Regions from separate parts of the Streptomyces sp. NPDC001137 genome, predicted to be linked through region 2. Evidence: riboswitches for the same ligand, from Rfam matches in the RefSeq annotation. Region 2 holds a riboswitch; the other holds the start of a gene.
The links. Region 2 has a riboswitch for glycine ahead of gcvP (aminomethyl-transferring glycine dehydrogenase). Riboswitches for the same ligand answer to the same signal wherever they lie in the genome.

Region 1 (3,398 bases), on a different contig from region 2:
AGCCGCATCCCGTGGGTGAGGTGGCCGCCGTGCGCCAGGTCCAGGCCCAGGATGGTGTCGCCGGGCTGGGCCAGCGCGAACAGCGCGGCCTGGTTGGCGGAGGCACCCGAGTGCGGCTGCACGTTGGCGTACTCGGCGCCGAACAGCTCCTTGACCCGGTCGATGGCGATCTGCTCGGCGACGTCCACGTGCTCGCAGCCGCCGTAGTAGCGCCGTCCCGGATAGCCCTCGGCGTACTTGTTGGTCAGGACCGAGCCCTGGGCCTCCATCACCGCCAGCGGCGCGAAGTTCTCCGAGGCGATCATCTCGAGCGTCGACTGCTGGCGGTGCAGCTCGGCGTCGACCGCGGCGGCGATGTCCGGGTCGAGCTCGTGCAGGGGCGTGTTCAGTACGGACATGCGTCTACGGCTCCTCAGCCGGCGTTCTGGGCGGTGTACTCGTCGGCGGAGAGCAGATCGGCCGGCTCCTGGGTGACACGGACCTTGAAGAGCCAACCGCCCTCGAAGGGGGCCGAGTTGACCAGGGACGGGTCGTTCACCACGTCCTCGTTGATCTCGGTGACCTCACCGGTGACGGGGGAGTACAGGTCGCTGACCGACTTGGTCGACTCCAGCTCGCCGCAGGTCTCGCCCGCGGTCACGGCGGAGCCCACCTCGGGAAGCTGGGCGTACACGACATCGCCGAGCGCGTTGGCCGCGAACTCCGTGATGCCGACCGTCGAGACGCCGTCCTCGGCGGCCGACAGCCACTCGTGCTCCTTGCTGTAACGCAGCTGCTGGGGGTTGCTCATGGCCTGGATTCTCCTGTACGCGGTGGAGTGGTGATGAATGGGGGAGTGCTGAAAACGCGTGTGAGCAGCGAAAATGTGCGCGGGGTCACGTCCGGGGACGGCGCCCCCTCGCCCAGTCTCGGTCAGTGTCTACTTCTGCCGCTTGTAGAACGGCAGCGCCACGACCTCGTACGGCTCGTGACTGCCCCGGATGTCCACGCCGACACCCGCGGTACCCGGCGCCGAGTGCGCGGCGTCCACGTACGCCATCGCGATCGGCTTGCCCAGCGTGGGGGAGGGGGCGCCGGAGGTGACCTCGCCGATCACCTCGCCGCCCGCGACGACGGCGTACCCGGCGCGCGGGACCCGACGGCCCTCGGCGACCAGGCCGACGAGGACGCGCGGCGGGTTCTCCGCAGCCCTGGCGGCCGCCTCCTGGAGCGCCTCGCGCCCCACGAAGTCGCCCTCCTTCTCGAACTTCACCACCCGGCCGAGCCCGGCGTCGAACGGCGTGAGCGAGGTGGACAGTTCATGCCCGTACAGCGGCATGCCCGCCTCCAGGCGCAGCGTGTCGCGGCAGGACAGTCCGCAGGGCACCAGCCCGACGGGCGCTCCCGCCTCGGTCAGCGCCTGCCACAGCTTCTCCGCGTCACCGGGGGCGACGAACAGCTCGAAGCCGTCCTCACCGGTGTAGCCGGTGCGCGCGATGAGGGCGGGGACGCCGGCGACGGTGCCGGGCAGGCCGGCGTAGTACTTGAGGCCGTCGAGGTCGGCGTCGGTGAGCGACTTCAGGATGCCGGGGGACTCGGGGCCCTGCACGGCGATCAGCGCGTAGTTGTCCCGGTCGTCGCGCACCTCGGCGTCGAAGCCGGCCGAACGCTCCACCAGCGCGTCCAGCACCACCTGGGCGTTGGAGGCGTTGGCGACGACCAAGTATTCGGTCTCCGCGAGCCGGTAGACGATCAGGTCGTCGAGGATGCCGCCGTCGGCCCGGCAGATCATGGTGTAGCGGGCGCGGCCGACGCCGACGGAGGCGATGTTGCCGACCAGGGCGAAGTTCAGGAGCTGGGCGGCCTGCGGGCCGGTGACGGTGATCTCGCCCATGTGGGAGAGGTCGAAGAGTCCGGCCTTCGTGCGTACGGCGAGGTGCTCGTCGCGCTCGGAGCCGTAGCGCAGGGGCATGTCCCAGCCGGCGAAGTCGGTCATCGTCGCACCGAGCGAGCGATGCAGGGCATCGAGCGCGGTGTGACGGGGTGCGGTGCTGCTCATCGGACGGTCGTCTCCCAGGGCGAATGCAGACGGGCGAGGTCGTTCCTCCCCATCTGTCATCGGAACCTGAGAGGTTCGCCATGAAGTCATGGCTTGCACCTTGGGTGGGGCCACCGGATGAGGTGGCCCGCTTTTCAGATGTGCCTCGCCCGCGCGGTAACGGGGCCTGAGAGATTCAAGGGAGGGACTTGCTCCTTCGGCGCCCCGGCGACACAGAGGTACTGCCGGGGACTCTCCCGCGCGGATTCAAACGGCCGGTATGCAGTTGGCGCGCACATCATTGCACGCCTCGTGCGTGTGCGGCAGGGTCCCATCTTGTAACGGGGCTGTGGCCGGAACCGAACGCAACCGCGAGAGATCGTGCATTACCTTCTCTTTACATTAGGTGGGGAGAACCTTTCCTGACCCCGCGGGGAGGACGATCACGGTGAACAGGACCACGGTGTACGCCACGACCTCGGCTGTCGCGCTGCCCCAGCAGCCCGTGGCCCCGGCCGGGGAGGCAGGCCCCCACGCTCGGCTGCGCTCGCACGGGGGAACCCCCATGGCACCCGTGGTCCGCGACCTGCGCGACCGCTCGGGGCACAGCCCGCACGCCCTGCTGTTCGGCCCCCGAGACCTCGTGGTGGTCACCGGCCTGCCCGGCAGCGGCAAGTCCACGCTGATGGAGCGCGCGGTCCGCGGCATCCGCATCGACTCCCAGGACGCCCGGGACCGCTGGGAGGCCCGCACGCCCCGCTTCCTGCCCTACGCGCTCTACCGCCCCCTCGTCCGCCTCGCCCACTACGCCGGACTGCGCCGCGCCCTGCGCAGCGGCGAAGGGGTCGTCGTGCACGACTGCGGTACGCAGGCCTGGGTGCGCGGCTGGCTGGCGCGCGAGGCCCGCCGCCGCGGCGGCACCCTGCATCTGCTGCTGCTCGACGTCACGCCCGGCACGGCCCTGGACGGCCAGCGCGAGCGCGGCCGCGGCGTCTCGCGCTACGCCTTCCTGCGTCACCGCACGGCAGCGGCCCGGCTGATCCGCGCGGTGGAGCGGGGGGACCTGCCCGAGGGCGTCGGCTCGGCGGTGCTGCTGGACCGGGACGCGGCGGACGTGCTGCGCAGAATCGGTTTCGCGGGCTGACGCACGGACCAACCCCTTTGTCCGCCCCACCCGCTAGCCTTTCCAGCCACAGCAGTGGTTCTCAGCAGGCGGTCGGACACAGATGGACTTCGCAGCGGATCTCCCCGCGGACTTTCCCATGCAGACGCACCCCCATCCGCACGGCGGTTGGCCCGGCAACGAGCTGGAGGAGGTGCTGTCGGCCTCCCTCGGCATACCCTCGGCGGGCGGCCGGATCCTCGAGGTGCTCGGCCGCAG
Region 2 (3,398 bases):
GCCTGCTCGGCGGGCGCGAAGGGGTGCAGCTGCCCGAACTCGGGCCAGGTCACCGGCTCCATCTCGGTGGTCGCGTTGAGCTTCATGGTGCAGGAGCCCAGCGGGATCATGCCCCGGTCGAGCGCGTAGTCACGGTCGGCGAGGCGGCGCAGGTAGCGCAGCATCGCGGTCTCGGAGCGGTGCTCCTGGAAGACCGGGTGGGTGAGGTAGTCGTCGGTGCGCAGCAGCCCTGCGGGCAGGGAGTCCTCGGTCGCCGCGTCCAGCGCCTCGATGTCGCCCTCGATCCCGAACGCGGTCCACACGGCGCCCAGTTGGGCCCGCGCGGTGGTCTCGTCGCAGGCGATCGAGACGTGGTCGGTGTCGACCAGGTGAAGGTTGACTCCGTTCTCCCGTGCGGCGGCCACCACCTCGGCGGCGCGGCCCGGCACCCGCACGGTGAGCGTGTCGAAGTACGAGCCGTGCACGACCTCGGCACCACCGGCCCGAAGCCCCGCGGCAAGGATCGTGGCGTACCGGTGGGTGCGCCGCGCGATCGCCTTGAGCCCCTCGGGCCCGTGGTACACGGCGTACATCCCCGCCATGACGGCGAGCAGCACCTGGGCCGTACAGATGTTGCTGGTGGCCTTCTCCCGCCGGATGTGCTGCTCACGGGTCTGCAGTGCGAGCCGGTACGCCTTGTGCCCGTCCGCGTCCACGGACACGCCCACCAGCCGCCCGGGCAGGCTGCGTGCGAACTTCTCGTGCACCGCCATGTAACCCGCGTGCGGCCCGCCGAAGCCCATCGGCACACCGAAGCGCTGCGTGGTCCCGACCGCGATGTCCGCGCCGAGCTCCCCGGGCGACTTCAGCAGCGTCAGCGCCAGCAGATCGGCGGCGACCGTGACGAGCGCACCGAGCTCGTGCGCCTGGTCTATGAGCGGCTTGAGGTCGCGTACGACGCCGGAAGCGCCGGGGTACTGGACGAGCACACCGTTGATCTCACGCCCGGCGACCTCGGCCGGAATGCCGTCGCTCAGATCGGCGACCACGACCTCCACGCCGGTCGGCTCGGCGCGGGTCTCGATCACGGCGATGGTCTGTGGCAGCACGTCCGCGTCGACCAGGAACAGACCCTTCTTGTTCCTGCCCATCCTCCGGGACAGCGCCATCGCCTCGGCGGCGGCCGTCCCCTCGTCGAGCAGGGAGGCTCCGGAGGTGGGCAGCCCGGTCAGATCGGCGACCATGGTCTGGAAATTGAGCAGGGCCTCGAGCCGCCCCTGGGAGATCTCGGGCTGGTAGGGCGTGTAAGCCGTGTACCAAGCGGGGTTCTCCATCACATTGCGCAGGATGACGGGCGGGGTGAAGGTCCCGTAGTACCCGAGCCCGATCATGGAGTCGAGCACCTGGTTGCGGTCGGCGAGCGAGCGCAGCTCGGCCAGCACCTCGGCCTCGGTACGCGCACCCGGCAGTTCCAGCGCATCCGAGTTCTTGATGACATCCGGCACCGCGGCGGCGGTGAGCTCGTCCAGCGAGCCGTATCCGACGTGCGCGAGCATCTTGGCCCGAGCCTCTTGGTCAGGCCCGATATGGCGCTGCTCGAACGGGATTCCCTGTTCGAGCTCGGAGAGCGGAATGCGATGGGCGGTCATTGCGGAGGCCTCCTGGTCAGACACGACCTTCGAGGGGCACCACGGCACGGGTACCCGAACGGCCTCCCCCTCTGTCATCTCAACCTGAGAGCTTCACCGGATCACCCGAGGGCATCCGGCTTTCACCGTCGGTGAGAGCGGGAGCCGTCGACACCCGCCCTGCTTTCCAGAGTGACCTCGTCCGCGCGGTACGTGAGCCTGAGAGATTCCGGGGAGGATTTGCTCCTTCGGCGCCTCCGATGATGTCTGGAGGACTCTCCCGCACGGGGTCAGCAGCCGCTGTCAGCCTACCAGCGAGCACAACATCCGATCCTTCGAGTGGCCGCCATCACCAATGTGCTCTTTTGTAGTGCTTACGGATGAGTTGCGACCAAGTGGAGGGCCCGTGCAGACCGACATCGATCCGCGCAACCTGATCGGCCGCAAGGCGTTCGACCGCAATGGCACCAAGCTGGGCACCATCGACGAGGTCTACCTCGACGACGCGACCGGTGTGCCGGAGTGGGCGGCCATACGCACCGGCCTGTTCTCCCGGGACGCCTTCGTCCCCCTGGAACCGAGCGAACTGATCGAGGGCACCCTCCACGTCCCCTTCGACCGGTCCCTGATCAAGGACGCCCCCGACTTCGGCGTCGGCCGCCACCTCTCCCCCGAACAGGAGCTCCAGCTCTACCACCACTACGGTCTGGACATCCCCGCTTCCTCCCCCTTCCCGGACCGCGACTTCGGCAAGCTGGCGGGCACGGAGGACGCGGACGCCTAGAGCCTGCCCCTCGGACCAACTAGGCCTCGTCGGCCCTGACTCGCCCTCCCCCCTGCTGCCTCAATGGTGGAAGGATCCCTGGCCATGTCGTCGTCGGTCGCCTGCGGGCAGATCGGGCCGGACGGGGCGGCCGAAGCCGGCGGACACCTCGTCCGCGAACTCGGCGAGGCGGCGGGGCTCGCCCCGCCCGCATACCGGCGCTCCGCGGCATGCACCGCGGCAGCGGCTGATGCCACGGCCTCCTTGGCCTTGCAGCTGCACGATCCCTCCCCCACTCCCGGCTTCGCTCAAGCGGGCCCCATGCCCCCTCGGGGCGGCCGCAAGGCGTAGTTCCCTGCAGCCGACCTGATCCAGACGACAGGCACTGACCCACCCCCGCCACCGCGCCCGGCCCCCGCGCGGACCGGCACCACCCCCGATCAGGCGCCGCCCCCAGGCACGGCGGCCCCGGGTCTCGCCGCCACCAGCGGCAACGGGTCCGCCGGCTCCAGCTCAGGGTCGTCGGTGCGAAACGTCCGGACCCGCCCCGGCTCCGAATCCGGCGTCTCGAAGCGCACGGTCACCCGCCCGAGCCCACTTCCCTGCACCCACCCGTGCCCGAACTCGGCATGCCGCACATCGTGTCCGGCGGGCCACCGCCGCTCGACAGCCACCTGCCGCTCCTCGACGGGCTCCTCGTCCGCCTCGTCCGCCGCATGTTCCATGCCTTCCCCGGCGGCCTGCGCGAACAGATCCTCCTGCGTGTAGTCGGCCAGCCCGCTGACCCCGACCCCCAGCAACCGCACACCCCCCGTGGTGTCCACCGAATCCAGCAGCCGGGCGGCAGCCTCCCGCACCACCCCCGGATCGTCCGTCGGCCCGCGCAGCGTCTCGGAACGAGTCAGCGTCGAGAAGTCGTAGCGCCGCACCTTCAGCACGATGGTCCGCCCCGAAAGACCCGCGCCCCGCAACCGCCGCACACACCGGTCGGCCAGCCGCTGCACCTCCAGCCCCACCCTGACCCGGTC

Region 1: it holds a riboswitch for glycine, as region 2 does, so the genes downstream of both, gcvT (glycine cleavage system aminomethyltransferase GcvT) here and gcvP (aminomethyl-transferring glycine dehydrogenase) in region 2, are expected to answer to the same signal.

What each region holds. Positions count from the first base shown of each region.
Region 1 covers NZ_JBEPBA010000015.1:183,872-187,269, reverse strand. Annotated here, with positions in the region: gene glyA (serine hydroxymethyltransferase) at 1-398, opposite strand, end outside; gene gcvH (glycine cleavage system protein GcvH) at 413-790, opposite strand; gene gcvT (glycine cleavage system aminomethyltransferase GcvT) at 920-2,038, opposite strand; glycine riboswitch at 2,082-2,182, opposite strand; glycine riboswitch at 2,183-2,287, opposite strand; gene ABT254_RS28120 (AAA family ATPase) at 2,466-3,161, shown strand; gene ABT254_RS28115 (enhanced serine sensitivity protein SseB) at 3,244-3,398, shown strand, end outside.
Region 2 covers NZ_JBEPBA010000050.1:23,428-26,825, forward strand. Annotated here, with positions in the region: gene gcvP (aminomethyl-transferring glycine dehydrogenase) at 1-1,628, opposite strand, end outside; glycine riboswitch at 1,805-1,900, opposite strand; gene ABT254_RS45965 (PRC-barrel domain-containing protein) at 2,014-2,391, shown strand; gene ABT254_RS45970 (hypothetical protein) at 2,476-2,721, shown strand; gene ABT254_RS45975 (DNA polymerase IV) at 2,811-3,398, opposite strand, start outside.